2 regions of the Lachnoclostridium phocaeense genome follow, and region 2 is predicted to be linked to the other one. Evidence: riboswitches for the same ligand, from Rfam matches in the RefSeq annotation. Region 2 holds a riboswitch; the other holds the start of a gene.
The links. A riboswitch is a leader RNA that binds a small molecule or an ion and turns the genes downstream of it on or off. The one in region 2 is predicted to bind thiamine pyrophosphate.

Region 1 (15,279 bases), on a different contig from region 2:
GACCCGGCCTTCTCCGTCCGGGTCCTCTCTTAAGGTTATGATATCCTATATACTTATACTCTACAGATTATATGGCCGGAAGAGATGACGCGGAATTCCGTCTACCATGACGGGTGACACATCTCCCTGGATCAGTGGGCGCACATAAGCAACAAATTCGTCTGTCACGCCTGTGCCCTCCTCATTGACCCATTCTCCTGGCACCAGTTTCTCATCGTTGGCAATCTTATGCACGTCCTTTACTTCCGTGCCGCACTGGTATGGATCGTCCGAAAGTCTCTGCAGAACAACCATCTTTCCGGAATCTCCCTCGTCCGCTGCTTTCACTGCAGCACCGCCTACCTGATAGGCTTCCAGGATATCCACCCTGGATGCCGCATGGGAAGCGGATCTCTGAAGACTGCTCAGCTCGATAGCACGGGTCTTGCATCCGATCTCGCCCGCAATAAAGCTGGCCAGATAGGAAGCTGTCCCGGAAAGCTGCTTGTGTCCGAAAGCATCCACAAAATCTATGCTGCTGCCCAGCTCGCACACATAAGTACCGTCAGCTGTCCGTATTCCTTCGGAAACGGCAACGACAACAGAAGGTTTCTTTGACAGAAGCTCTTTTACCTTATCGCTGAAAGCATGCAGGTCAAAGGAAATCTCCGGCAGATAGATCAGATCCGGGCCCTCGCAGTCCTCGCCTTTTGCCAGAGCTGCAGCTCCGGTCAGCCAGCCTGCATTTCTTCCCATAATCTCTACAATGCTCACAAGACCTTTGCTGTACTCCAGACAGAAGCTGTCACGGATGATCTCTTTCACAGATGTGCCGATGTATTTTGCAGCGCTTCCGTAGCCCGGTGTGTGGTCCGTAAGAGCCAGGTCGTTGTCAATGGTCTTCGGGCATCCGATAAAACGGGTCGGGTGTCCCGTCACAATAGCGTAGTCGGAAAGTTTCTTGATGGTGTCCATGGAGTCATTTCCACCGATATAGATAAACGCCTCAATATCCAGCTTGTCGAGAATAGAAAAAATTTTCTCGTACACCGCTTTATCCTCATGAATCTCCGGCAGTTTGTAGCGGCAGGATCCGAGGAAAGCTGCAGGCGTCCTCTTCAAAAGTTCTGCGTCCAGCTCTGTGGTGATATACTCTGACAGATCCAGATACCTCTCCTGCAGAAGGCCCTGTATGCCGTGAAGCATTCCATACACTTTATTTGCCCCGCGGTCCTTCGCCGTGCGGTATACACCCGCGAGACTTGAATTGATGGCGGCTGTAGGGCCGCCAGACTGACCTACGATTACATTTCGTTTCATGCTATGCTACCTCCGTCCTTTAAATATCGCGCCGCATGTCCTCTCTCCCGGATCAGGCGGGCACTGTACATTTCCGGCGCTAAGCTCTTAATATATCTATTTTAGTATATTTAGCCATATCTGTCCAGCAAAAGAATATTTTTTTGTACATTTTCACAACTACTCATCCTTTGCCCAGTGATAAGCATAGCGGACCGCCTTATTCCATCCCCGTATCTTATTCTCCCGCTCCTCCTCAGGAATCTGAGGCATAAAGATCCGGTCACTGGCCCAGTTTTTCAGCACTTCTTCCTTATTCTCCCAGTATCCGACGGCAAGTCCGGCCAGATAGGCAGCCCCCATAGCCGTGGTCTCCACACATCTGGGCCGGTTCACAGGGGCATTGCTGATATCCGCCTGGGACTGCATCAGGAAATTGTTGGCGCTGGCTCCTCCGTCCACTTTGAGGGAGCTCAATGTAATGCCTGCATCCGCTTCCATAGCCTTCAGCACGTCATTGACCTGATAGGCAAGGGATTCCAGGGTAGCCCTGATGACATGGTATTTATTGACTCCCCGGGTAATGCCCACAATGGTTCCTCTGGCGTAGGGATCCCAGTGAGGCGCACCAAGGCCCGTGAAAGCCGGCACCACATAGCAGCCGTTTGTGTCTGGCACTTTATTTGCCATATATTCCGAATCCTCGGAGGAATCGATCAGACGCATCTCGTCCCGGAGCCACTGGATAGCTGCTCCGGCCACGAAGATGGATCCTTCCAGGGCGTAGTTCACCTTTCCGTCCAGTCCCCAGGCAATGGTAGTGAGCAGGCCGTTGTCAGAGAACACCGGCTTTTCCCCTGTATTCATCAGCAGGAAGCAGCCTGTACCGTAGGTATTCTTTGCCTCCCCGGGCTGGAAACAGGTCTGGCCGAAAAGAGCCGACTGCTGGTCTCCGGCCGCCCCTCCGATGGGGATGCTGCCGCCAAAGTAGGAGGGATCGCTCTCCCCGTAAATACAGCTGGAAGGCTTCACCTCCGGCAGCATAGTAACAGGGATATCAAGAAGCTTCAGGATATCTTCATCCCACTGCAGGGTATTGATATTAAAAAGCATGGTCCGGGATGCGTTAGAGTAATCTGTCACGTGAACTTTTCCCTTTGTCAGCTTCCAGATCAGCCAGGTTTCCACTGTGCCAAAGAGGAGTTCTCCCCTTTCAGCCCGCTGTCTCGCACCCTCCACATGGTCCAGGATCCACTTGATCTTTGTGGCGGAAAAATATGCGTCAATCTTAAGACCGGTTTTCCGGCGGATCATATCTTCCAGGCCCTCTGCTATCAGCTTGTCACAAAAACCTGCTGTCCTGCGGCACTGCCACACAATGGCATTGCAGACGGGCTCCCCTGTCTTTTTGTCCCACACAATAACAGTCTCCCGCTGATTCGTGATACCGATCGCAGCAATGTCCGTAGCCTCCGCCCCTATCTTGCTCATGGCCTCCACCGCTACCCCAAGCTGGGTGGACCAGATCTCATCCGCATCGTGCTCCACCCAGCCCGGTTTCGGGAAATACTGAGTGAACTCCTTCTGAGCTACGCTGCATATATTCCCCTGTTTGTCAAACAAAATACAGCGGTTGCTGGTGGTGCCGGCATCCAGCGCCATCACAAATTGTTTCATAATTGTCCTCCTTTTTGCAATTCCGGACGTAATACTTTTAAAAAGTATTACGTCCGGAATTGCAGTAACTGGTATGTTATTTTGTATTTACCTCTGAATACTTTCCTTATTGTCTGTTATCCTATTGAATTATCTGCCTGCTTCTGCGTCTTCCCTTGCCAGATAGCGGCGGGTATAAGGGCACACGACAAAGCATTTTCCGCACAAGTCCGCCTCGATCCCGGTGCGCTGCCGCATAAGTTCCACCTGTTTCTTATAGCAGGTATCCTTGTCGAACAATGCCTCCCGGCCCATGCCTGCACTCCACAGTGTCCCTTTCAAGGCATGTGCAGGACAGTTATCCACACAGGCCCTGCAGGCGCCGCAGCGGGAACTTGTGACCGGCTGTCCGCAGGGAAGAGGGGCGTCTGTGAGAAGCGACGAAAGGCGGATGGCTGAGCCGAACGCTTCCGTCACAAGGATACAGCTTTTCCCTATCCATCCAAGCCCTGCTCTCGTGGCCACTGTTTTGTGGGGAAGAGGCGTGATCCAGTTTTCATCCTGGCTGACTCTGTCCGTAGTCTGTGCATAGGCCCTGAATCCCCGGCTTTTCAGGAAATCCTCTCCGGCCAGCACGATCCTGTTCAGTTTCTGATTCAGGGAATGGTAGGTCTCATAGTATTCCAGCGTGGGGCCGTCCTGGATCTGCCGGACGATCTTTTCCGGAACCGGGACAGCCACGGCCACACCCACAGGATATGGCGGGGTATGCTCCTGCCGGGACATGATTTCGGCCAGATCCCCGCACCCTGCCAGCGCAGCCCCTTCCTGCTCCAACACAGATTTCAGTTCTTTCCAGAGTGTATCCTCCATGCCCTGTCCCTCCTCACCTTACAGAATGGCAGTACTTAACAGTATTCACATTACAGCAGGACCTTAAAGCTCTTCTCATCTTCCTCCAGCGGGAGGTCTTTCCCATCGATCCAGTCAATCTCGATAAAGCTGTCGTGGTTCAGGCTGTACAGGAGCTTGTCCACAAGCTGGGGCCTTCCCTGGATCTCCAGCGTCACGGTCCCGTCCATCTCATTTCTCACCCAGCCTGTGATCCCCAGGGATTGGGCCAGGTATTTGGCTTTGTAACGGAAACCCACGCCCTGCACCCTCCCGCGGAAATTCAATTTTTTTCTGACTTCAGCCATATATTCCTCCTGTTCTCTTTCATCTGAGGTATTGTTTTTATTCTAATTCTTTTTCCACAGGCTGACAAGTCCTTCCAGTTATATCCGCATCATCTCCGACATGATGCAGCCGCCCGCCGCTCCGCAGGACAGGATTTCCTTCATCTGACCCGTGCCCATATGTATACCGCCGATGGCCCACACCGGCACATCCGCCAGAGCGCAGATTTCCTGCAGAAAGGCGGTTCCCCGGGGAGGCAGCCCTTTTTTACAGTCCGTAAGATAAATATGCCCCGCAGTCAGGCAGGTGGCGCCCAGCCGCAGCGCTTCCTCAGCCTCCCGCACAGAATGGACCGATGTTCCCACATGGATGAATTCCTTTAAAATCCCCGTTTCCCTGTATCTTTTCATAAGCGCCAGCGGCAGGTGGATGGCATCCACCCCTGCACATAGCGCAGCTTCCGGGTATGTATGATATACGCAGGGCACCTGGTACTCCCGGCAGATCGCAAGCACCTGTCCGGCCAGGCGGGCGTAATCCTCCTCTTCCAGATCCTTCTCCCGCACGATCACAGCCGCCGGATGTAACTGACAGACCCGGCGGATCTGCTCCAGGTAGGGCCGTGCGGCCAGATGGCGGTTTGTCACCACCGCCACCCGGGACAGGACGTCCTCATCCGGAAGGCCTCTCTTTGCCATTTCTTTCCTACACATAGATGTACTCCGCCATGACAGGCTGCAGATGGTTGGACTCCAGGGCATGATAGACCTCATTAACCGACCGGCCGTCTGAAATTTCGAACTGTTCGTCGCCCCGATCCGCCACATCATCGCCGTGCTCTCCGATACCGGTGCTGACTCCCGCCGAGATCTTGGTGGCAGCGATCTGCACCAGGTTATCCCGGACTCTGGCACATTCCCGGCTGGATATGGTGATGCTTGCAAAAGGCATGAACAGCCGATAGGCGCAGACTACCTGGAGAAGCTGGGCCTCGTGGACATCCATGGGATTGATCTTGTCATTGTTGATAATGGGACGAAGCCGCGGACAGGAGAAGGCGATCTCCCCGTGGGGATATTTCTTCTGCAGCAGATATGCATGCATGCCGGTGGCAAATGCATCCTTCCGGAAATCGTCCAACCCTAAAAGGGCGGCAAATCCCACACCTCTCATGCCTCCCATAAGGGCCCGCTCCTGGGCGTTGAACCGGTAGGGAAAGATCCGCTTGTGTCCGGCCAGGTGGAGAGTCTCATATTTGTCGGAATTGTAGGTCTCCTGGAAGACCGTCACATAGTCTGCCCCGCATGTTTGCAGGTACGCATACTCGTCCGAGTTCATGGGGTAGACCTCCAGCCCGATGACACGGAAATATTTCCTGGCGATCTGGCAGGCCTTTCCGATATACTCCACAGTAGATTTCTTCCTGCTCTCCCCTGTCAGGATCAGGATCTCCTGCAGCCCGGTCTCTGCGACAGCCGCAAACTCTCTCTCCATCTCCGCCTCGTCAAGCTGGGCCCTCTTTATCTTGTTGTGGCAGTTGAATCCGCAGTAAATGCAGTAATTTTCACAATAATTTGCGATGTACACCGGCGTGAACATGGCGATCGAGTTGCCGAAATGCTTCCTGGTCTCCGCCTGTGCCGCCTGGGCCATCTCTTCCAGGAGCGGCATAGCTGCCGGGGAGAGAAGGGCCTTGAAATCTTCCGGGGAGCGGCTTTCCTTTGCAAGCGCACGTCTCACGTCCGCTTCCGTGTAGCTGTCGTAGTCATAGCGGTCCATCTCAGCTATAACTTTGTCCATCACTTCCGAGCCGATATCCTCCATATCCGGCAGGTACGTCATATGGTCGATCCGATTCTCCCGCTGATGCTCCCGGATCTCATCGTTTAAAATGCTCTCATTTATATGATTTTCTGCGCTCATTTTCGCAAGCCTCCTTCTATGCCAACTGTTAATCTCTCAGATACCCGGTAAGCGGCGATGAGGCGCTTCCTCCTTTTGCCCGGACACTTCCCATCCCCGCAAGGTAAGCGGCGCGTCCCGCCTCCACAGCCAGCTTCATGGCGCCGGCCATGGCCGCGATGTCTCCCGATGTGGCGATGGCGGTGTTGGCCATAACAGCGGCAGCCCCCATCTCCATGGCCTCACAGGCCTGAGAGGGCTTCCCGATCCCAGCGTCCACGATGATGGGGAGATCGATCTCATCAATGAGGATCTGGATAAACTCTTTTGTACAGAGCCCCTTATTGGAACCGATGGGTGCCCCCAGCGGCATGATGCAGGCAGCTCCCGCCTCCGCCATGTCTCTTGCCATATTCAGATCCGGGTACATGTAGGGCATGACGGTAAACCCTTCTTTTGCCAGGATCTCTGTGGCCTTGACCGTCTCATAGTTATCCGGGAGCAGGTATTTGGTGTCCCGCATGATCTCGATCTTGATCAGGTCACTGCCGCAGACCTCCCTTGCCAGCCTTGCGATCCGCACCGCTTCCTGGGCGTTTCTCGCACCGGAAGTGTTGGGCAGGACAGCCACCTCTTCCGGTATGTAATCCAGGATGTTGGCAAGTCCTCCCTCATTTGCCCGGCGCAGGGCCATAGTCACGATCTGAGCCCCCGCATGCTCCACGGCTGCCCGGATCAGGTCCAGGGAATATTTTCCGGATCCCAGGATGAACCTGGATGTAAATGTATGATCTCCCAGTTTCCATGTGTCTTTTTTGCTGTCTATCCTTGTTTCCATTTTCTTTCCTTCCCCGCCGGCTTTTCCTGGCCGGCGCTTTTTCATTTCTTCGTCTTTTCGTTTCTGCCTGTGATAACTTCCTAACTCTCGCCCAGTATGAGCCTGATCACCATGTTGGCCTGATGAGCCGCGCAGAGAGCCACCCTGGGCGCCATAAGCCCCCGTCCTGCTGCAGCCTCAGTTTTCTCATCCCCGCACAGGTAAAAGCGGGAGACAACTCTCCTTGTGTGGATCTCATTGCCGTCCCCGTACCCTGCCATGCCGCTGGCGGCCACCAGATATTTCTCCGGCAGCTGCTCCAGCACCGTCCGGACAAACATGGCCTTCTGCTCCGCAACGTCAAAGGCCTCACAGATATAGGTGTCGTCCCGCAGCAGCCCGGCAGCGTTCTCCTCTGTCACCCGCAGGCAGTCTGTCCGCAGATCCAGCCAGGGATTGATCCGCAGCAGATTCTCCCGAAGGGCCTCGGTCTTTGGCATGCCCACCTGGTCGGCAAAATACTGCTGCCGGTTCAGATTGGTCACATCCACCCTGTCAAAATCGATCAGATGGAGATGTCCCACCCCCAGCCTGGCAAGGCTGACCGCTATATTTGACCCAAGACCTCCAAGGCCCGCCACCGCCACCCGGGCGGCGCTGATCCGTGCCTGGATGCCCTCTGTGTGGCGACTTACGAGGGCCTGCCGGATCTCCTCTTCTGTTACTTGGATGTTCTGCATCTTCTCTAGCCCCCTCCCACAAAACTTACGACTTCCAGTGTATCTCCGTCCTCGATAAGGCGGCTCTCATACTCCCTTTTGGGCACAATGGAGCCATTTTGCTCTACGGCCACCCGGTCCGGCCTGTATCCCTTTTCTTCCAGAAATGCACTGACAGAAAGGGACGACGCAAACGTCTCCGGCTGTCCATTAATGCGCGCTGTGATCACAAAACCCTCCTCCTTTCTTCCGGGCAGTCGTCCTCTGGTAAGGGACAGCAGAAATATGTCCCAAGAAAAAAAGGTTCACGAAAGAATACACCCGCGGTGGTGCACCCCTTCGTGAACCGTCCTTATCCATTCACTGTTCACTCACATGGTCCTGCCCTGTTCTGTTGTCTGTAAATTTCCTGACCTGCCCGCAAAATAAGAAAAGGGAAATGGCATCATGCCATTTCCCGCAGTCTCTCATCTATTTCCCTACGTTGGCATTATCCAAATCAGGTTCCCGGGTCGAAGTTCCCAACTTCCTCTCAGCCTGTCTACAAGCTCCCCCTATGCAATTTACATGTCCCAATATACCCACTTTGCCAGGAAAAGTCAATAGCTTTTCCTCTACTCGGCTTCTATGGCCTCATATCCCTCCGGGATGGTGATGCCCAGCTCCTCACAGATAGCGGGATTGTACTTTTTCGTCACCTGGGCCGCTGTCTCCACCTCCATGGATGCAATGTCTTCTCCCTCTGCCAGTATCTTGTATGCCATCTCGCCGGTCTGGTATCCCAGATCGTAGTAGCTGATGGAGAGCGTGGCCACGCCGCAGCCGCTGCAGATGCCCTCCTCTCCCGCGATCACCGGGACCTTGGCGGGAAGGCAGATATTGTTGATGATCTGGGTGTTGGACGCCATGGTGTTGTCCGTGGGGATGTAGATGGCATCGCACTCCTCCACCGCGTTTTGAGTCACAGACTGTATCTCGTTGGAGTCGGCAGCTGTGTACTCTTTGTAGGAAATGCCGTCCGCCTCCAGCTCTGCCTCAAAAAGCTCTGCCTGGTACTTGGAGTTGGACTCTGCGGAGCAGTAAAGGATCCCCACTGTCTTCGCCTCCGGCACAAGCTCCAGCAGCATATCCTCCTGCTCTTCGATTGGCGCCAGGTCGCTTGTCCCTGAAATGTTCACTCCCGTGGCTCCTGTCCAGTCGTCTATTCCCAGCGCGCTGCCATAATCAGTAACGGAAGTTCCCAGGATCGGGATGTCTGACGTCGCCTGGGCTGCTGTCTGGAGAGGCAGGGTAGCGTTGGCAAGAATTAAATCTACATCAGAAGAAACAAAATTATTAACGATGGTGGAGCACATAGTCTGCTCTCCCTGTGCGTTCTGCACGTCAAACTCTACATTGTCCTCGCCAAACAGCTCCCGGCAGGCATCCTGAAACCCTTCCGTGGCCGCATCCAGAGCCGCATGCTCCATCTGCTGGCAGATTCCTATAGTATATGTACCGCTTCCGCCTGCGTCATCTCCGCTGCTTCCAGAGCTGTCTCCTGAGCTGCTTCCGCAGGCTGCAAGTGCGGCTGTCATGACTGCTGTCAGTAAGATTGCTGTTACCTTTTTTAACTTCATGTCCTTTTCCTCCTGTCGCTTTATCACTTAAAACTTCTACACTTTATAGTGCTAAAGTATTTATGAAATAAATTATACAGAGATACGCAGAAAAGTCAAGCCCTTTTTTATTTTCTTTTCACACGTCCTCTGTATACCCCTTTGCTCCACATGGCAGCGCCGCAAGCTGCACCTCAGCCACAAACCAGTCTTCCTCCATACGGGCGGCGATATCTCCCTCCATCCTGCGGGCCAGCTCTCTGGCAATGGAGAGGCCCAGCCCCGTGGAGGTCCGGCTCCTTGCCTCATCTGCCTTGTAGAACCTGTCAAACACATGCTCTGTATCAATCTTGTCCGGACAGGACACCTGGTTGGCAAAGGTCATGACAGCCCTGTTCCCCTGCCTCTTGAGCGCAATGCGGATCTTCTTCTCGCCGTGGTCCATCCCGTTCTTAATGAGATTCTGGATGACCCGTCTGAGGGCACGGGGGTCTGCCTCCACACAGATTTCCTCCTCAGGAATGGAAAACTCCGGTCTGATCCCAAGCGCCAGCCATTCCTCGTAGTAGGAAAACAGCGTCTCCTTCAGGATCCGGTTCAGCCGGCAGGCTGTCCTCTCTATTTCATAGCGCCCGCCCTGGAGTTTCGTGTAAGTGAACAGCTCCTCCAGCATCTCCTTCAGACTGCCGATCCTCTCCTGGATGATGCGGATATACCGTTCCTGCTCCTCCGGGTCTCTGGTCTCCCGGAGGAGCTGAAAATACCCGTCCAGGGAGGTGAGAGGCGTGCGGATATCGTGGGACAGGTCCGTGTAGATGCGGGCAATCTCTCCCTCCTTTTCCATGTACTCTCTGTGTTCACTTTTCATCTCCAGCAATAGTTCATTGAGCTCTTCTGCCAGCTCGCCCACCCCGCCGGCCCGGATCTGGGTCGTGATGAGCATATTGCTGTCGTGCTCCCGCAGGAACGCAATCTGGCGGCAGATGTCCTTCATCTGCCGCTGGTATTTCCACAGCACTGCCGCCAGGATCACGATACCTGTTATAAGGATAATAGTCAGCATCCTGTCTCTCCTTCTGTAAATGCTCCTCCTGTTGACTTCTCCTGTCCCCTACACATCCCTCTTCTGGAACACGAGAGCCCCCAGGCCTGCCGCCAGGACAAGGAACAGGGCCGCTGTCAGCAGCGCTCCTGTCACGTCTGACGCGGAGGGCGCCAGGGGGAGCATGGCAATCTTTCCCGTGATGGTGTGGGAGATAATGTCAACATCTCCAGCCCCCATCCTGCGCAGCAGTGTCTCCGCCCCGCCGTACAGGATGATAGCCAGGTTCTGGCAGAGCAGCACCCCCAGCACCATGCTCAGCACGCTGCTCCGTATGATCACTGTAAGGGCACACAGGACCACCATAAAGGTACAGTGCAGCGCTGTCTGCGCTCCCAGATAAGGGAGGAACTCGCCCGGGTCACCCCAGGCCAAAGCTCCAAAAAGCAAGGCATCAGAAATCGCCTCAATGGCCACGAAAAAGAGGATGGTAAACACTGTGTACACCATCACAGCCACCGCCTTGGCCGCCACAAGGGCCGCCCGGCTCCTCACCTGTCCCGCTGTGTTCTTCACATAGCCGCTGCTCATGTCCGCCCCGGAAAACAAAATCGTGAATATAGCAATAAAAAGAGCTATAAATCGCCCCTGTATATTTGCCGCAAACAGGTCAAACACAGTCACCTGCTCTCCAGGTGTGGTGGGGAGAGTGACAGTCATACCCAGATTGGGCGTCTCCTCCCCGCTCTCATCCGGCGAGGAGGGACTCACCTGCACCATATCCACCGATGCCTCGGCCGCCTTCCTTGTGTCTGCCCGATACTCATCCCGGCTCATGATATTAGTAAAAAGCACGCACCCCGTCAGCACGATGAGGATCACATAGGCGCTCCTTGTGTGGAGCATCCGGTATGTTTCCATTTTTATCATATTAAGCATTTGCCCCGCCTCCTGTCAGTTTTAAGAAATAGGTCTCCAGCTCCTCGTTTGTGACAGAGATGCCCCGCACAGGGATTCCTGCCTTTGCGAAGGCCATGTTGAGCGCCGCGCTCTCCTCCAGCCTCTCAAAAATATAGATGTGCTCCCTGTCTGCCACCTGGTATCGTTTTATTCCCAGGCGGTCCATCACCGGAACAGCCCGCTCCGGGTCATCCAGTGTGACCTCCAGCCTCTCGCTGCATTTTTCCATCAGCTCTTCGTTCGTCAACTCCTGGAGAAGAGTCCCGTTGTGGATGATCCCGTAGTCTGTGGCTATCTTGGAGAGCTCCTCCAGGATATGGCTGGAAATGAGGATCGTCATATTCCTTTCCCTGTTCAGCTTCAGCACCGTATCCCGCACCTCCGCGATCCCCTGTGGGTCCAGGCCGTTGATGGGCTCGTCGAGGACCAGCAGGTCCGGCTCTCCCACCAGGGCCAGGGCGATGCCCAGCCTCTGCTTCATGCCCAGGGAGTACCTCTTCACCGGCTTCTTGCCCACGCCCCCAAGGCCCACGATATCCAGAAGCTCCTCCTCGTATCCCCTCTTGTACACGCCAAGGAGCATGCTCTTCATTTTCAAGTTGTCTCTGGCAGACATGCTTCCATAGAGGCCCGGCCCCTCGATAAGGCAGCCCACCCTGGAGCGTATCCGGCTCAGCTCGCGGCCCCTGCACCCGAACAGCTCGATCTCTCCCGCCGTGGGGGAGGCCAGACCGCTGATCATCCGCAGGGTAGTGGTCTTGCCCGCTCCGTTCCTGCCGATAAAACCGTATATCGCCCCCTTCTTTATATGCATGCTCACCTGGTCTACTGCCCTGTGCCTGCCGTACTGTTTTGTCAATGCTCTTGTCTGCAGCAGCAGCTCACTCATATGTCTCACTCCTTTTCTCTCGATCTGTCTTACATTCTAAGGACCTTTCCTTAATCCTTCGCAAATAAAATCTAAAGAAAAGGTAAAGCTTACCGGGGCATACGGTAGCCGATACCCCATATAGTCTCAATGTACTCCTCCTGCGTCTCCTTCTTTATCTTCCTGCGGATATTGCTGATGTGCACATCCAGCGTCTTGGTCTCCCCCATGTAGGGCTCCTCCCAGGCGTACTCAAAGATCTCCTCCTTGCTGTAGACCCGCCCCGGGTGGGACAGGAGGAGTTCCAGGATGGCAAACTCCTGGCGTGTAAACCGGGGCAGCTCTCTTCCCCTCACAAAGACCTTAAAGGGCTCCTTGTCCAGGGTCATCTTCCTGTGGCTCAGAGTGTCCCCGGCAGCCTCGGCTGTCCCCCGCCTGCGCAGCTGCACCTCGATCCTTGCCAGCACCTCCCGTATCTCAAAGGGCTTTGTCACATAGTCGTCCGCCCCGCTCTTTAAGAGGTCCACCTTGTCGTCCAGCCGGTCCTTCGCAGTCAGCACAATGACCGGGATATCCCTCTTTCTGCGTATCTCCTCCAGCACCCTCTCCCCGGACATGCCCGGCAGCATCAGGTCCAGGAGGACCAGGTCAAAGGGCTCCATGTCCAGGCGCAAAAGCGCCTCAGTGCCGGAGTAGGCCTGGCTGCAGGTGTAACCGCCCTTCTCCAGCGCCTCTCTAAGCAGGTTATTGATGTTTGTGTCGTCGTCTATGATCAGAATATGGCTCATTCAGAATGTCTCTCCTCCATGCAGCTGGCGGATTCTTCCGCCTTTTCCTATCATTGTAGCAACATAAAATTCGAAAAACAAGACGGTTTTCTTACTCTGCATTCTCCCGGCCCTCTTCCCTTAGACACCAAAATAATCCCGGATCTCCTTCATCCTCTCTGTCTGCTTCACCTGGAAAGGACAGCGCCTGTCGCAGTGGCCGCATCCAGTACAGCTGGAAGCTTTCTTCTCCAGATTCAGATAGTGGTTCCTGGCCAGCGCATCCCCTGCCATGGCAAGGTCATAGTACTTATTGATCAGCCCCACATCCAGGCCGGAAGGACAGGGCTGGCAGTGGTTGCAGTAGACACAGACGCCTTCCGCCTCCCGGGGTGCAAAGGAACCCAGGACAGAGTAGTCCTTCTCCTCTTCCGCGGCCTCAAAAAAGCCCAGAAGGCGACGCAGATCCTCGGTTCCCCTAAGGCCGGGGAGAACAGTCAGTACGCCCGGCTTGTCCAGGGCATACTGGATACACTGGTACTCGCTGAGGGCCTGCCCAAAGGGTGAAGTCCCTGCGTTTAAAAGCTGTCCACCCCCGAAGGCCTTCATAACAGAGATGCCGACTCCCTCCGCCTCGCACCGGCGGTACAGGGCCGTCCGCTCGTCTACCGTCCCGATGGCATAGTCTCCGTGCCGGTAGTCATAGGCCGGATTGATGCTGAACATGACCATGTCGATGAGCCCTGTATCCAGCATCCGGTTCACGATCCCCGGCGTGTGGGAGGAAAGCCCGATATGGCGCATGACTCCCGCCTCCTTCAGCTGCTTCATATAGTCCAGCGTGCCGCCCTCCAGGACTTTCCTGAGGTCTGCCTCCTCGTCGATGCAGTGCACAAAGCCGAAGTCAATGTAATCTGTCTTCAGATTTTTAAGCTGCCAGTCCACAGACTTTTTGATCCGCTCCAGGCTCAGGGTCCAGCCATATTTTCCCGTCCTGTACTCAGCCCCAAAATGCACCTGGTAGTAGAGCTCTTTCCTTCTGTCTTTCAGAGTCTCTCCGTATACAGCAAAGGGAGACGCCTCTGACATGGCCAGGTCAAAGTAATTGACTCCCCGCCCGACAGCCAGCTCCAGGGCCTTCCTCATCTCCTTCTCACCGCCCTCGCCGATATATCCTCCTCCAAGTCCGATCACGCTGATCTTCTCTCCTCCTCTTGGAAGTATACGGTATTCCATAAAAATCCCTCCTTGTACTTCTTATCTTCCCTCCCATTATAGGGTCCGCCTGCATCAAAAAACAAATACCTGTATCCTATATCCTGCCATAGCTTTTTTGAATGGTTTCCCAGCTCCCGGCAGCCTTATCCTCTCTCCCAAAATAGTATTTCACCAGCCTTTGGGGTATGGTATAATATATTTGTTGTGCATGCCGCACTTCATATTAAAAGGAAAAAGCGGCTGCGCCGGCGGCATCTTCTCTCTCCGCCCCGGCCCCGCAAAGAAAGAAGGATATAGATCATGAAACGATTTGAAGACAAAAAAATCACGGTCCTTGGACTGGGAGGCGTAGGCGGCTACGTGGGCGCCCTGCTGGCGGACACATACCCTCATGTCACCTTTGTCGCCAGAGGAAACAGAGGTGCCTCCATCCAGTCAGGAGGGCTTATCCTCCACAGTGACTACCGGGGCGAGCGCACCGTTCACCCGGAAAATGTAGTGGAGACAGCGGCGGATCTGGAAACCCAGGACTACATTTTTATCTGTGTGAAGAACTACTCTCTTGAGGAGGCCTGCCGCTCCCTGGCCGGCTGTGTGTCTGAGGATACGGTCATCATCCCGGTCATGAACGGGGCTGATCCCGGCGACCGGGTGCGGGAGTATCTGCCCCGGGCCACTGTCATTGACTCCCTCATCTACATCGTGGCTTTTGCCAATGCCGACTACTCTGTCACCCAGCAGGATAAGTTTGCCAACCTCTATGTGGGCATCCAGGATGCGGATCCTGCCGACTGGAAGAAATGCTGTGATGTGACAGACCTCCTCAACGGAGCCGGCGTGGACTGCACTGCCTCCCGGGATATCCAGGCAGAGATCTGGAAAAAATACATATTAAACTGCGCTTACAATGTAGAGACAGCCCTCTACAACAATTCCATCGGCCAGCTCCGGGATGATCCACAAAAAGCTGCTATCTACGAGGCTCTCGTGGACGAGGCCTGGCATGTGGCTCTGGCCAAAGGCATCCACGTCACAAAGGCGCACCGGGATGCTATCCTTCACCGCTTCCACTACGAACTCCAGTATGATGCCACCAGCTCCCTGCAGCGGGACGTCAATGCCGGCCGGCCCACAGAGCTTGAGACATTCAGCGGCTATATCGTCCGGGAAGCCCGGCGGCTCGGCACAGCTGCCCCTGTCTCTGAAAAAATGTACGAAGAACTGAAAGAAACATGCAGAAAAGCAGACTGATACCAACAGAGAAAGGATCACAAC
Region 2 (15,279 bases):
GGGGTAATGGCGATCTGTTCCTGGCCCCGCCTGGCTGTCAGCGAGCCGAAATCCAGACTTAAGAAACCGTCTGCCCACAGATCTTTTGGGGACTGCTCTTTTCCCCCTGCATGGCGCAGAGCTGCCTCCACTCTTTTGAGAAGGATCTTCATACTGAAAGGCTTGGTCACATAGTCGTCTGCCCCCAGGTCAAATCCTGCCACCACATCTTCCTCCAGATCATTGGCTGTAAGAAAAATGACCGGCAGCTGTGGGCAGTCTTCCTTCAGTTCCCGGCACAGATCCATCCCGTTTCCGTCCGGCAGATTGACATCCAGCAGTACCAGGTCAAAATCTTCCGTCGCCGCAAGCTGTCTGGCCTTCCCCGTATTGTAAGCTGCCACAGTCAGGTATCCGTTCATATCCAGCTCAAAACAAAGGCCCGCACTCAGGGCCAGATCGTCTTCCACCACCATGATTTTTCCCGCACTCATTGTTCACTCATTCTCCTTGTCCTTATCATCCTGCCGCCGGCTCTTCAGACGCCGGCATTACCATTATATTTCACCGGTCTCCAAAGGACAAGAGTCTCCTTTTTCCCTCTTGCAATCGCCTGTATATATTGTAAAATAGCTGTGAAGGCTTATTGCGGGGAGGATCATAGGATGCAAAGCACATGGGAAAAGCGCAGAAAGAGAGTTTTCGAGATCATAGAGGTAGGGACAGAGTACGACTATATCAGCCGCATCTATGACTTTTTTAATGCTTTCTGCATCATTCTCAATCTGATAGTCAGCATGGTCTACACATTTGAAGAGTACCGGACCGCTTACGGCAGTCTGCTGATGACCATAGAGCAGGCCACTGTGGCTCTTTTTATGGTGGATTATTTTCTCCGCATATGGACGGCAAAATATCTGTACCCGGGCAGCACTCAGCCCAGGGCTATTTTGAAATATATGACTTCCTTTACAGGCATTGTGGACCTTCTGTCCTTTCTGCCCCAGTATCTCCCCTTCTTTTTCCCGGCGGGAGCCATCGCCTTCCGCATGTTCCGGATCATACGGATCTTCCGCCTGTTCCGCATCAATGCCTACTACGACTCTCTGAATGTGATCACGGAAGTCATTGTGAGCAAAAAGCAACAGCTTTTTTCTTCCGTTTTCATCATCCTCATGCTGATGCTGGCCTCCAGCCTGTGCATGTACAGCCTGGAGCACGAGGCCCAGCCGGAAGTGTTCTCCAACGCTTTCTCGGGGATCTGGTGGGCTGCCTCCACCCTGCTCACTGTAGGCTACGGCGACATTTACCCCATCACTGTCCTTGGGAAAATGTTCGGCATCTTTATCGCCTTCCTGGACGTGGGTATTGTGGCCATCCCCACCGGTATCATTTCCGCGGGATTCGTGGATCAGTATTCCCGCATCAAGAGGATGAGTGAGTACGGCCAGGAGGCGGACATCCATTTCATTCAGATCCATCTGACCGACCAGGACAAGTGGGCAGGAAAGACCATCTCCCAGCTCCACCTCCCTGCCCGGGTCATTGTGGCTGCCATCCAGCGGGATCACAAGATCATCGTCCCCCGGGGAAACATGGTGGTGAAAGCCGGGGACGCCATGGTATTGGGAGCTGAGTCCTTCCACAACAACAAGGGCGAACGCATTCAGCTCAAGGAAATGGTGCTCCAGAAAAATCATCCCTGGATCGGTCAGCGCATCCAGGAGCTGGATATCTCCAGAAGGTCCATCATCGTCCTTGTCAAGAGAAACAGCCGCACGCTGATCCCCAACGGCAACATGCTCCTTCGGGAACAGGATATGGTCATCTTCTACTCTCAGATCCACATGGCAGGAGCCACGGAGATAGATGTGTAAGCCTGCGGGAATTGATGGAATTTTCGTAAGAATTTTTTCAATTTCGGATTGACAAGACATGTAAGAATATGATATAAATATCAAGTGACCGATTTAGGTCAGAAAATGATGCAGGGGATTGGTCAAATGGTATGACAGGAGTCTCCAAAACTCTTAGCGGGAGTTCGATTCTCTCATCCCCTGTTATGAAAGAGCTGGAAATGCTTGAAAAATAAGCGTTTCCAGCTCTTTTGTTTTATTCGGAAAATCAAAGGGTATCAAACAGGGTATCAAAATATTAAATCACGAAAATGAAAGAGCCTCCGAAACGCTTCTAAAATCCATATTCTTCCCAGTTGTCCAGCACCTTCTGCTGCAGCTCCTCCGGATATCCGCGGAAGGATGCTTCTACTGGTCTGCGCTCTTCAGGCCAGCTGTGGAACGGAGTCAGACAGTTGTAGATCACACGCGTGGAGACAGCGCTTTTCTTCTCCTCCGGACTCAGGTACGCTACCAGCGGGAATATATACTGTTCCGGAATCGTCACTCTCCTGTCCGGGTGATGCCGGGTGGCAATAGCCCATGTGAGCTGGCTGATATCGCTTGGATCAATGTCGTCGTCCACTACGATCACCTTTGGAATATAAGATCCCCCTTTTGAAGAAAATACAGCTCTTCCGATTTCAGATGCCAGCTTGTCATCATCCTCGCAGGAACGGTTTCTGTCCACAGAGACGACAAACCAATGAGCCGCGGATTCCATGGGAATGAAACATTCTTTTATCGGGAATCCCTGCCTGCGCAGTACATTCTGGATACTGGCGGCAATGCTGATGCCCCAGTTGGTATGATTCTCCTCTGTAGGCACACCGGCCACGCAGAGAGGCATAATGGGATCATCCCGGTGTGTCATGGCTGTGACCTTAAAGCAGGGTACCTGCTGGCTTCTCCCTGACCACACATACCCGCCGTATTCGCCCATCGGTCCCTCCGGCACCTTTTCATCCAGTGACGCCAGCCCTTCGATGACAATCTCTGTAGATGCCGGCACAAGAAGATCATTTGTCTCACACTTCACCACATCCACCGGCTCTTTATACCAGCCGCCCATCATCTCTCCCTCACTTACACCGGAAGGCAGAGGATAGCCGGCGATCATGGCAATAGCCGGATCAACACCCAGGCAGAGAGCAAAGGGCATTTCCTTTCCTATCTCTTTCCACCGCGCATAGATTTTTCCAAAATCCTGGGTCGGGATCACAACGCCCGCGATCGTCCGGGGTCCGTCCAGCATAGCACGGGAGATGGCCCAGTTTACCCATTTCCCGTCCGGGGTGGCTGCGATAAAGATCCCATATGTATTGATATAGCGTCCCCCATCCCCATGGTGGATCCAGGGAACCGGAAGTTTTGTCAGATCGATCTCATCCCCAAACAGCTTATTTTCCTTGCATGGACCGCTCTCCACTTCCCTTGGCGGTATGGGCTTCACATCCGGGAGCCGCGACCACTCCGCCACCAGCCCCGGGACACTCGTATCCACCGGAAGCCCCAGAGACAGAGCAACCCTCAAAAATGGATGGCTCCGGTCCGGGCTCAACCCTACCGGCGCCCCCAGCACCCGAAATCCCGGAGTACACCCTTTGATATTCTGGAAAAGAGGTGCCGGTGCCGGGAGATCATAGGCACGCCTTGTAATAGCACTCATCTCCAGGTTCCAGTCCACCTCCTTCTCAACAGTCACAATCTCACCGCATTCTTTCAGTTTTTCCACATACTCTCGAAAACTTTTGATCATCATGTTTTCCCTCCTCGTGACATATCCTGTTCAGGTACCAATACCCTGATGATTTCGATTATAGTAAAGAAATTTTTCCATGTCAAACAGGCGGATCTCCTGTATTTTTATCAGCAGTCTCCCCGTCATACCCGCCCCTCTCCCCTCATATAATAAAAAGACAACTGCAAGACGAAGGATACCATCCTATGTTCCGCAAAATGAGACCTCTTCCTTTTCTCCGGGTCACTCTTATACTGGCCGCTGCCTTTCTCCTTGGACGCACGGCCGCCCAGGTGACCTCCTTTGTCACCGCATCCCACTCTGATCAGATCCATTCTTCAGCCGAGGGAAACTGGGGCCTTGGCTTCCAGGAGGAGGGCCAGCCTCCCGTGGGAAATGCCACTGTGGATGAACTGGCACAGTACAATGCCTTCTACCTGGGCGATACAGATCAGAAACGGATCTACCTGACCTTTGATGCAGGTTATGAGAATGGCAATACCGAGCCCATTCTGGACGCTCTGAAAAAGCATAAAGCTCCCGCTGCATTTTTTGTAGTGGGAAACTTCATCTCTGAGAACCCGGATCTGATCCGCCGGATGGTGGAAGAGGGACACACGGTAGCCAACCACACCTCCACTCACCCCGATATGTCCCGGATTTCCACCCTGGAAGCCTTCCGGGAAGAGCTGGAGGGTGTGGAAAATTGCTATAAAGAGATCACAGGAAAGGAGATGACAAAATTTTACCGTCCTCCCCAGGGGAAGTACAATGTGGAAAACCTGAAAATGGCAAAGGGACTTGGCTACCACACCTTCTTCTGGAGCCTCGCCTACGTAGACTGGTACCAGGACGATCAGCCCACAAAGGAAGAGGCCTTTGACAAACTGCTGGGCCGCATTCATCCGGGCGCTGTCGTCCTCCTCCACAGCACCTCCTCCACCAACGGAGAGATCATGGATGAACTTCTGGGGAAGTGGGAGGACATGGGATACTCTTTTGGGTCACTTGAAGAACTTGCAGCAGACACAAAACAAGAAAAATGACAGACAAAAGGCGGGCCTGCATCCGGGTGCCGTTCCCGGCACTTCTCTTCAGCAGGTCCGCCTCTCATTCCGTCTTTTATTTTCCGCCCGCCGATTTAAAGAATATCAATGTACTCTCCTGCCAGGGCCTTGTTCATGCTGCGCACGGCACAGAATTTACCGCACATGCTGCATGTGTCGCTGTGGTCATCCTCCGGGCTCCTGCTGTCCCGGATCGCTTTTGCCGTCTCCGGGTCAAGGGCACACTCAAACTGCGCATCCCAGTCCAGCTTCTGCCTCGCCTCGGCCATGCGGTCGTCTATATCTCTCGCTCCCGGGATGCCCTTGGCAATATCCGCCGCGTGAGCCGCGATCTTGGAGGCGATGATGCCCTGCTTCACATCCTCCACATTTGGCAAGGCCAGATGCTCTGCCGGTGTTACATAGCAGAGGAAAGCCGCTCCGCTCATAGCTGCTACAGCGCCGCCGATTGCTGCTGTGATATGATCGTACCCCGGTGCAATGTCTGTGACAAGAGGCCCCAGCACATAGAAAGGCGCTCCCATGCAGATACTCTTCTGCACCTCCATATTGGCCGCCACCTGGTCAAGCGGCACATGCCCCGGTCCTTCTACCATAACCTGTACATTGTGATCCCAGGCCCGTTTTGTCAGTTCGCCAAGGCGCACCAGCTCCTCGATCTGGCAGACATCTGTAGCGTCAGCCAGACAGCCGGGACGGCAGGCGTCTCCCAGGGAGATGGTCACGTCGTACTCCTCACAGATATCCAGGATCTCATCAAAGTACTCGTAAAACGGGTTCTCCTCCCCTGTCATGCTCATCCAGGCAAATACCAGGCTTCCTCCCCGGCTCACAATGTTCATTTTTCTCTTGTGTTTCCGGATCTGCTCAATGGTCTTGCGGGTAATACCGCAGTGAAGAGTCACAAAATCCACCCCGTCCTCTGCGTGCAGACGGATCACATCAACAAAATCCTTTGCCGTGAGAGTCGCCAGATCTCTCTGATAGTGGATCACACTGTCGTACACCGGCACAGTCCCGATCATAACCGGGCACTCGCTTGTCAGCTTCTGCCGGAAAGGCTGGGTATTGCCGTGACTGGAGAGATCCATGATGGCCTCCGCTCCCAGATTCACGGCGCTCATCACCTTCTGCATCTCGATGTCATAGTCCTTGCAGTCCCTGGATACACCCAGGTTTACATTAATCTTTGTGCGGAGCATACTGCCCACTCCCTCCGGATCCAGGCAGGTGTGGCGCTTGTTGGCGCAGATCGCCACCTTTCCCTCTGCCACAAGCTGCATCAGCTTTTCCACCGGCATGTTTTCCTTCTCTGCCACCCTCTTGATCTGGGATGTCACGATGCCCTTGCGGGCTGCATCCATCTGTGTTGTGTAAGTTTCCATTCGTCCTACCTCCATTTGCGTTTTTCCTTCTTTTTCTGACGCCGGCCATGGAAACAGCGGGGAGAAGAGGGATCCTTTCCCCTTCTCTCCATCCGGATGCCGACGCCTTCACCTCTGTATAACACGGTGATCATCATGGCTGTATTTCCTCCTTTTTTTGTACAACCAGATTTTTCTATAGCGACACAAAGTGGTGTCCCCAGTCTGCCGCTTTTTCAGAGGGCAAGCCCTCCGATCTGCATATTTACCCAGCTGCCCGCAGCTGGTTCATGACGCCGCCCTTCTCTAACACTGTGATCAGGATAAATGCCAGTATACTTCCTGCCACGGTGGACACGAGAAACGGGACAACGTACACAAAAAGTCCCGCAGGCTCCATCCCCATCAGTAGTTTGGCTGCAGGGTAGGCGCAAAGTCCGCCCAGGATGCCTGTCCCAAGTGCCTCAGCCACACAGGTGGGCGCCAGCTTTTTCCAGCCTGCATAGACCAGTCCGCAGCAGAGGGCTCCCACCATACTGCCAGGAAAGGCCAGAAGACTTCCGATCCCCAGGATATTGCGCAGAAGACTTGCCGTAAAAGCGATTCCTACGCCCCATCCGGGTCCCAGCGTCACTGCGGCCAGAATGTTGACCATGTGCTGCACCGGAGCGCACTTGCTGCCCGCTATGGGAAAACTGATCAGACTCCCCACGACGGCCAGAGCTGTGAGAACTCCTGCAAGCACCAGTTTCTTCGTTGCTGTATTTTGTCTCATCAATACACAGCTCCTTTCTCTATTTGATCAGATGCACGGAACAAAAAAGAGATGCACGAGGGCATCTCCTATTAACACACGAACACACATCCCTACGTTGGCATTATCCAAATCAGGTTGCGGGTCGAGACGATAACAGCCTCCTCTCAGCCGGCTAACGGCCAGCTCCCCGTGACACGCTTATCCAATTGTATCTGATCCATAATCATTATAGACCTGAGAAAACCTATTTGCAAGGATTTTCGCCAAAGAGCCGGCCTGTTTTCATCCTTTTCCTATTCGTTTTCCAGACTGATCCTGGGCAGATTCCACCGGTAGCGTGAGGCAAGGCACCTGATCACCAGCACCAGCATCACCCCTGCAAACATGGCGGCCGTCATGCCGGTCACGCTGTAGAGCGCCGTACACGCCACGGCGCCTGCTATGGAGGCGCAGGCATAGATGTGGCGGACAAATATGTAGGGCGGAACGCCTGCCATAACATCTCTGAGAAGTCCGCCCCCCACACCGGTCACTGTCCCGGTGAAGATCAGAAGGAAGGCGTTATCCCCGTATCCCTGCTGGAGGCCTGCGTTTACCCCTACCACTGTAAAAATTCCCAGTCCCACAGCGTCCATCAGCATCATAGCCCCGTCATACAATTTTCCCAGCCTTTCGCTGGACAGGGACTGCCGGAAATACATCACCCCGAAGACAAGGCAGGACACCAGGACAGCCACCGTCGCATAGACCGGATTTCGGAACACGTTGGGCGGTATGATCCCCACTACAATGTCCCGGACAGCCCCTCCGCCCACGGCGGTGATCACTCCCAGCACGCACACGCCAAATATATCCATGGATTTTTGAATCCCCACCAGTGCTCCAGAGACAGCAAAGGCCACTGTGCCAATGACCTCCAATATAAAAACAACATTATCTTGAACACTCATTTTCTTCTTCCTCTCACACGCATCATTGTCTGACAGGGCTGCCGCAAACCGGCTGCCTGCCATCTGTATAACCTGTATTTATTTTTTCTTCAGCGTCCTGATATGATGGCTGCCGTAGAGCACAAGGGACAAAAGCATCATAACCACGCAGATCCCGATCAGTACCTGTGACACCTGTGCCGGGATATTGTACCAGAACAGATGGAGAACCATCATGGCGTAGAGAAGCCAGGTGGTGACTTTCCCGTGCCAGTCTGCCCCGAATACGCTGCCCGTCTTCCGGATTACCAGAAGTCCGGTAATGCCCATGAATATTTCTTTTACAACCATGATCCCAAGGGGAAGCACCATGAGAGGAAATCTTGTCAGAAGACAGGCCAGCATGGCCGCCTGGGTCAGTTTGTCTGCCACTGGATCCAGCACCTTTCCCAGATCGCTTGTCATGTGGAACCGTCTCGCTATCAGACCATCCGCCGTATCCGTCACACCAGATATGATCAGCACGATCCCGGTCCATATATAGTTCTTCTCCACACAGTAAAGCCAGGCGAACACCGGGATCAGACAGAGCCGGAAAAAGGACAGGATGTTGGGAATGGTCAGTATTTTATGTTTTGAAGTTTCTTCTCGTATCATCTTGATGCTCCTTCTTTATTTTTTATGCGGATCATCCGGTTCCGGCCGGACGTATACAATAAAGTATATACCAACGCCCGCGGACAGACAAGGTGTTACGGGGCAAAAAAGACGTGCCGGGCAGAAGTGTCTTCCGCACAGCACGTCGAAGCTGCAGATATACGATTCTATACCGCAGAAACCTAGTCGTGGATCTTGTAGTTGGCAAGCAGCATTTCCGCCACACCCGGCGCCTCCGGATCGTGGTGTCCCTTTCCCGTATCCAGGGCACGGATCTCTTCCATCTCGCTGTCCTCCAGCTCAAAATCAAAAATGTCTATATTGCCCGCAATCCGCTCCGGGTTGGTAGATTTCGGCAGGACGATCAGTCCCTCCTGTATTTCAGATCTGAGAATGATCTGCCCTGGGTTCTTTCCATATTTTTCTGCCAGTTTTACAATAACCGGATGACTAAGAAGAGCCTCATCACCGTGCCCTAACGGCTGGTACGCCTCGATCTTCACATCCGCCTCGTCCAGAAGCGCCCTGAGTTCTCTCTGCTGGAAGAAAGGATTGCACTCCACCTGGTTCACAGCCGGCATGGTGTCAAACTGAGGAACAAATTCCTTCCAGATCGTTGGAGTCATATTGCTGACGCCGATGGATTTTATCCTGCCTTCCTTCTTTGCCTCCTCCAGCGCTTTCCACGCGCCGGCCACATCGCCGTATGGCTGGTGCAGCAGATACAGATCCACATAGTTCAGACCAAGCTTTTCCAGGGATGTCTCCAGTCCTTTTCTGGCCGCCTCGTAACCGTAGTCCTGGAGCCAGAGCTTGCTTGTGATAAAGATCTCCTCCCGCGGGATCCCGCTGTCTTTCACCGCTTTTCCTACGTCAGATTCGTTAAAATAAGCTGCTGCTGTATCGATATGGCGGTAACCTGCCTTCAGCGCCTGGGATACGGCCTCGTATGCAGGCCCGTCATTGGGCACAAGAAATACGCCAAATCCCACTGCCGGGATTTTATTACCATCGTTCAATGTGATCATTTCCATGACTCTTCCTCCTTTTAAACCTATGCATTACAGGAAACCACTTTTGTTTTCCCTGTTTACATTTTAGTACACAGTTTCAAAAAAGTACAATGCCAATGGAGTATTATAGTATAACTAATCTGCATACTCTTGCCGTTCAAAACGCCTCTTTAACCTTTAAGCCTACAGGATTTCTGTGCTTTCTCCCTGCACAAATACGGCCTGGTCGTCCGTGAGCACTTTCAGCTCAATCTCCTGTCCATATTTTCTGATTTACAATATACTTTCCATAATTTTGTCTATTCTGCCATATTGCCAGATTGCTTTATGTCAGTTATAATAAAAGCCACTCAACGGGAAAATCTTTTCCCTCATGTCATTGTCAAATGACATTCTTTTATTCAACCGGCGGTTTCCGCCTTTTGTTCCCTTTTATATGAGCTCTTAAAAGGTTGCAGCTTTCTGTTTTTATGTCTATAATGGAGGTGTAACATTTGAAATCAAACTTCATAAATACTGATGAATATCCCGAGGCAGACAGGCAGTGGACACCTGCATCCGGGACGGGGTTCTGAAGGATATTCTGACAGAGCAGAAATCGGAGGTGATCCAGATGGTTCTGGAGACGTTTGACCAGGAGAAATATGAAAAGGCTATGCACCAAGAGGGCTATGACGACGGTTATTCTGACGGCAAAAAGGACGGCTATTCCGATGGCAAAGCAGACATGTTTCTGGAGCTGATCCGCAAGAAACTGGCAAAAGGCAGCTCTCTGGAAAAGATTGCACGGGAACTGGAGACAGATCTGGAAACGGTACAGAAGCTGGCTGATCAGATATAAATATAAGCACAAGTCAAAAAGTCTTTCCATAGAGAACAGGAGGGCAGATCCTTCTCTGTCCTCCTGCTATTTTCACTTATGATATTTCTTCTTTTCTCTACCAGGCGTCAAACAGTGAGAGCTGGTTGCTCTCCGGCAGATCTCCGAAAAGTCCCAGATCGTTCATCAGATCAATAACTGTCTTGCTGACTTTGGTCCTCTGGCGGAAATCATCCCTGCTCAGGTAGGGTCCCTGCTCGGAAGCGGCCTCCACAGCCTCGGCAGCCTTGTCTCCCATTCCGTCGATACTGGAAAGGGGCGGCATCAGCTTACCGTCCACGATCTGGAACCTGGACGCCTTTGCCTTGTAGATATCAATGGGCACAAACTCGAAGCCCCGGGCGTACATTTCCTGGACGATCCTCATGTCTTTCAGTGTATCCTGCTCCTTCTTGCTGAGGGAGTCCTTGCGTCTTTCATAGTCCTTAATGTAGAAATTGAGCTGTTCCTTCCCCTGACACATAAGCTCGTAGGAGAAGGCGTCCGCACGGATACCGAAGTAAGCCGCATAGTAGGCCAGCGGATAGTTGATCTTGCAGTAGGCGATGCGGTAGGCCATCATAACGTAAGCTGCCGCGTGGGCCTTGGGGAACATGTATTTAATCTTCTCACAGGACCAGATGTACCAGTCCGGCACACCATGCTCTGTCATATCTTTCTTAAAGTCCGGCCACTCTTTACATTTTCCCTTGGCCACAGCTCCTTTACGCACCCTCTCCATGATGGTAAAGGACTCCTCGCTGTCCATCCCCTTGTTGATAAGATAGGTCATAATATCGTCACGGGTACAGATGGCCGTGGAAATAGTGGCCTTTCCGCTTAAGATCAGCTCCTGGGCGTTGTTCAGCCACACGTCCGTCCCATGGGACAGACCAGAGATACGGATCAGGTCAGAGAGCGTCTTTGGCTTTGTATCCACCACCATCTGGATAACGAAATCTGTACCAAATTCCGGAATACCCAGACATCCCACCGGACATCCTCCGATGTCGGAAGGCTTGATGCCCAGAACTTCCGTTCCCTGGAAAAGGCTCATAACACCGGGATCATCCAGAGGGATCTTTGTTGCGTCAAACCGGTTGTCCGTCTCGTTGTATTCGTTATCCATGGCCGGGGAGCTGATATACTCCTCCAACGTCTTGATCATGGTAGGATCATCGTGTCCCAGGATATCTAGCTTCAGCAGGTTGTGGTCAATAGAATGGTAGTCAAAGTGGGTGGTCACGATATCCGTATGCATATCATTAGCCGGGTGCTGTACCGGAGTAAAAGAGTTGATATCCTCTCCCAGCGGCAGAACGATGATTCCACCAGGGTGCTGGCCGGTGCTCCTGCGGATACCGGTACATCCCTGTACGATCCTGTCAATCTCGCAGGTACGCTTTCTCTGTCCCCGCTCCTCAAAATAATTTTTCACAAATCCAAAGGCCGTCTTATCCGCCAGAGTACCAATGGTGCCGGCCCGGTATGTCTGACCGTCACCGAAGATAACCTCTGTATACTTGTGCGCATTGCTCTGGTAGTCTCCGGAAAAGTTCAGGTCAATATCCGGCTCCTTGTTTCCCTTAAACCCAAGGAATGTCTCAAAGGGGATATCAAACCCGTCTTTTACAAGTTTTTCTCCGCACACCGGACAATTCTTGTCCGGCATATCCATGCCGCAGCCTCCGGCGTATTTTCGCACTTCATCTGAGGTAAAATCGCTGTAATGACACTTGGGACAGTAGTAGTGGGGACTTAATGGATTGACCTCCGTGATCCCGGCCATGGTAGCCACAAAAGAGGACCCTACCGATCCACGGGATCCTACCAGATAGCCGTCCTCCACCGACTTCCATACCAGCTTCTGGGCAATGATGTACATAACGGCAAACCCGTTGGAGATAATGGAGTTCAGCTCCCTCTCAAGACGCTCCACCACCACTTCCGGCAGATCCTCGCCGTACATCTCATGGGCCTTGTTGTAACAGATATCCCTCAGCATCTGATCCGAGTTGGGAATCACAGGAGGGCATTTATCCGGCCGCACTGGCGAGATCTTCTCCACCCAGTCCGCGATCATGTTGGGATTATCGATGACCACTTCTTTTGCCTTAGCTGAACCCAGGTAGTCAAATTCTGCCAGCATCTCCTCTGTCGTCCGCAGGTAAAGGGGCGCCTGGTTGTCCGCATCCCCAAAGCCTTTTCCCGCCATGATGATCCGGCGGTAGACTTCATCCTCCGGATCCAGGAAATGGACGTCACAGGTGGCCACTACAGGCTTGTTGAACTTCTCCCCCAGCCGGATGATCTTTCGGTTGATCTCTTTTAAATCTTCCTCCGAATGGACATTGGATACTCTGTCACTGTCGATCATAAAGGCATTGTTTCCCAGGGGCTGGATCTCCAGATAGTCATAGTAATCCACAATACGGGCAATCCTCTCCTCGGACTTGTCATCCAGGATGGCCTGGTAAAGCTCGCCCGCCTCGCAGGCGCTCCCCAGGATCAGGCCTTCCCTGTATTTGGAAAATTCACTCTTGGGTATCCGGGGATGCCTTGCAAAGTAATCCAGGTGGGACTTAGAGATCAGTGTGTAAAGGTTTGTCCTTCCAATATCGTTCCTGGCCAGGATAATGGCGTGGTAAGAGGGCATCTTCCTTACAGAGTCCGCATTGTTCTTCACCCCGAACCGGTTCAGTTCCTTCAGTGTATGGATGTCCCGCTCTGCCAGCATCTCCACAAATTTCTCAAAGATCTCCGCCGTGGCTCCCGCATCATCCACTGCCCGGTGGTGATTTTCCAGGGAAATATTCAGAGCCTTTGCCACAATGTTCAGCTTAAACCTGGACAGGGTGGGCAGGAGAACTCTGGCCATGGCTACCGTGTCCACGGAAGTAAAATCCGGCTGGATATCCTGGTAGCGGCAGTTCTGCTCAATAAAGCTGACATCAAAGGATGCGTTGTGAGCCACCAGCACACCGTCCCCGATAAACTCCAGAAACTGCGGCAGCACTTCCTCGATGGGAGGGGCGTCCATGACCATGGCGTCGGTAATGCTGGTGAGCTGGGTGATCTTAAACGGAATCGGGATCTGCGGGTTCACAAAAGTGCTGAACTTATCTGTGATCTTTCCCTTCTCCACCTTCACGGCCCCGATCTCGATGATCTTGTCCTTGATGGGGCTGAAACCTGTGGTCTCCAGGTCAAAGACAATGAATGTACCCATCAGATCCTGCCCTTTTTCGTTGATGGCCACATCCGACAGGTCATCCACCAGGTAGGCCTCCACCCCGTAAATAACCTTAAAGGGATCGTCCTTGTCCAGTGTCTCTATGTAATGGTTGGCGTCTGTAAACGCCTGCACCACGCCGTGATCCGTGATGGCGATGGCTTTGTGCCCCCAGTCGTGGGCGCGCTTCACAATGTCCTTCACCTCGGAGACGCCATCCATATCGCTCATCTTCGTATGGCAGTGCAGTTCCACCCGCTTCTCCGGAGCCGTATCCTTTCTGGTCACGGTAAAGTCCGGGATCTTCCGGATGCCTGTGACAGAACCGATGGTCAGCTCCCCGTCGAACTTGTCGATCGTCGTGACGCCCTTGATCTTCAGGAACGCACCCATCTTAATATCCTGGAGCATATCCGGAAGCTGCTCGTTGCGGACAAACATTTTCACCATAATGGTGTCCGTAAAATCCGTCACCGCATACATGATGATGGTCTTTTCATTCCGGATCTCCCTGGTATCAAAGCTGATGACCTTGCCCCGGATGGTGATCTCTCCCATCTCGCTGACCACTTCTTTCAGCTCAATGGCCGCATCATCAAAATCACGCCCGTAAATGACATTGGGATCGTCCGATTTCCGGTAAGAAGAAAACTCTCTCTTCCGAAAACCGCCGTTTCCCTTTGAAAATCCACCCTTGAAGCCGCCTTTGGAGCCACTTTTCCCCGCCTGTCCTTCTTCCGGCTTTTTAGCGGGAGCAGATTTGTCCTCTTTCTTCCCTTCAGAGGCTGTGCCCTCTTTCTCCTCCTCCGCGGCTTTTTCCCGCAGAAGCCTTTCCTTGCGCAGAACCTGGTTTTTCTCTACAATGGCGTCTACTTCCTGCTGCAGCTTCAGGTCATTGTACTTCAGGCTGCTCTCCTTGGGCTTCTCATAGACCACACGCACTTCCAAAGGCACATGGAATCGGTCGTTGAACACAGAAGTAAGAAGCTGCACCACGGAGTCCTTCTTTCCCTGGGCGATCACCGTATCCTGAAGGGTCAGGCACATGATATTGCCGTCCTCAAAAGAATAACTGGAAGTCTGGAGCATATTCCGCTCAACCACACTTTTCTGTTCTGCTTCCAGGAGAATACTGTCGTAGTACTCCCGCATCAGATTTTCCGGCGTATACTGGGCAGACAGCTGATAGTCCTCCCTGACCTCGATGCGGATGGGAGCCCTGCCGAAAAGCTGCTCCTTGATCATCTTCTCCAGCTCATAGATCCGCCGTTTCTTGATCAGATGCCGGCTGAAAATATGCACACGTATAAAATCTCTTGCGGAGTTGGAGGCCACTTTTGTGACCTCCACCTCCGCAAGGAGCATCTTCATCTCTTCACTTACCTTTAAAGTTGGAAACACTTCAAAAAACAATTTACTCATTCCAGTGTTCAAGCTCCCATCTCAGTGTGTCCAGAAGTTCCTCTTCCTTTACTTTCTTGACGATCTCTCCCTTTTTGATAAGCAGGCCCTCGCCGATGCCGCCGGCAATTCCGATGTCAGCCTCCTTCGCCTCCCCGGGACCGTTAACCACGCAGCCCATGACGGCCACCTTGATGTCAAGGGGAATGTCCGCCACCATCTGCTCCACCTTATTTGCCAGGCCAATGAGATCGATCTTGGTCCGCCCGCAGGTGGGACAGGAGACTACCTCGATACCGCCTTTTCGCAGCCCCAGCGTCCGCAGGATCAGCTTGGCACTCTTGATCTCCTCCACCGGATCTCCCGTCAGAGATACGCGGATGGT

Region 1: it holds a riboswitch for thiamine pyrophosphate, as region 2 does, so the genes downstream of both, thiS (sulfur carrier protein ThiS) here and thiW (energy coupling factor transporter S component ThiW) in region 2, are expected to answer to the same signal.

What each region holds. Positions count from the first base shown of each region.
Region 1 is NZ_CAUGIN010000023.1:26,726-42,004, forward strand. Features, by position in the region: gene Q5911_RS10725 (6-phosphofructokinase) at 61-1,299, opposite strand; gene glpK (glycerol kinase GlpK) at 1,459-2,955, opposite strand; gene Q5911_RS10735 (4Fe-4S double cluster binding domain-containing protein) at 3,085-3,807, opposite strand; gene Q5911_RS10740 (acylphosphatase) at 3,858-4,133, opposite strand; gene Q5911_RS10745 (thiamine phosphate synthase) at 4,212-4,826, opposite strand; gene thiH (2-iminoacetate synthase ThiH) at 4,819-6,036, opposite strand; gene Q5911_RS10755 (thiazole synthase) at 6,065-6,853, opposite strand; gene thiF (sulfur carrier protein ThiS adenylyltransferase ThiF) at 6,934-7,572, opposite strand; gene thiS (sulfur carrier protein ThiS) at 7,578-7,781, opposite strand; TPP riboswitch at 8,011-8,116, opposite strand; gene Q5911_RS10770 (ABC transporter substrate-binding protein) at 8,166-9,170, opposite strand; gene Q5911_RS10775 (sensor histidine kinase) at 9,289-10,212, opposite strand; gene Q5911_RS10780 (ABC transporter permease) at 10,261-11,130, opposite strand; gene Q5911_RS10785 (ABC transporter ATP-binding protein) at 11,123-12,040, opposite strand; gene Q5911_RS10790 (response regulator transcription factor) at 12,130-12,807, opposite strand; gene Q5911_RS10795 (aldo/keto reductase) at 12,928-14,022, opposite strand; gene Q5911_RS10800 (ketopantoate reductase family protein) at 14,305-15,255, shown strand.
Region 2 is NZ_CAUGIN010000033.1:17,516-32,794, reverse strand. Features, by position in the region: gene Q5911_RS12705 (response regulator transcription factor) at 1-473, opposite strand, end outside; gene Q5911_RS12700 (ion transporter) at 645-1,856, shown strand; tRNA gene Q5911_RS12695 (tRNA-Trp) at 1,969-2,039, shown strand; gene Q5911_RS12690 (UbiD family decarboxylase) at 2,170-3,636, opposite strand; gene Q5911_RS12685 (polysaccharide deacetylase family protein) at 3,822-4,661, shown strand; gene thiC (phosphomethylpyrimidine synthase ThiC) at 4,757-6,067, opposite strand; gene Q5911_RS12675 (hypothetical protein) at 6,073-6,204, opposite strand; gene thiW (energy coupling factor transporter S component ThiW) at 6,312-6,821, opposite strand; TPP riboswitch at 6,894-7,003, opposite strand; gene Q5911_RS12665 (trimeric intracellular cation channel family protein) at 7,097-7,753, opposite strand; gene Q5911_RS12660 (CDP-alcohol phosphatidyltransferase family protein) at 7,832-8,389, opposite strand; gene Q5911_RS12655 (aldo/keto reductase) at 8,572-9,423, opposite strand; gene Q5911_RS12650 (hypothetical protein) at 9,947-10,243, shown strand; gene Q5911_RS12645 (PolC-type DNA polymerase III) at 10,341-14,915, opposite strand; gene ispG (flavodoxin-dependent (E)-4-hydroxy-3-methylbut-2-enyl-diphosphate synthase) at 14,908-15,279, opposite strand, start outside.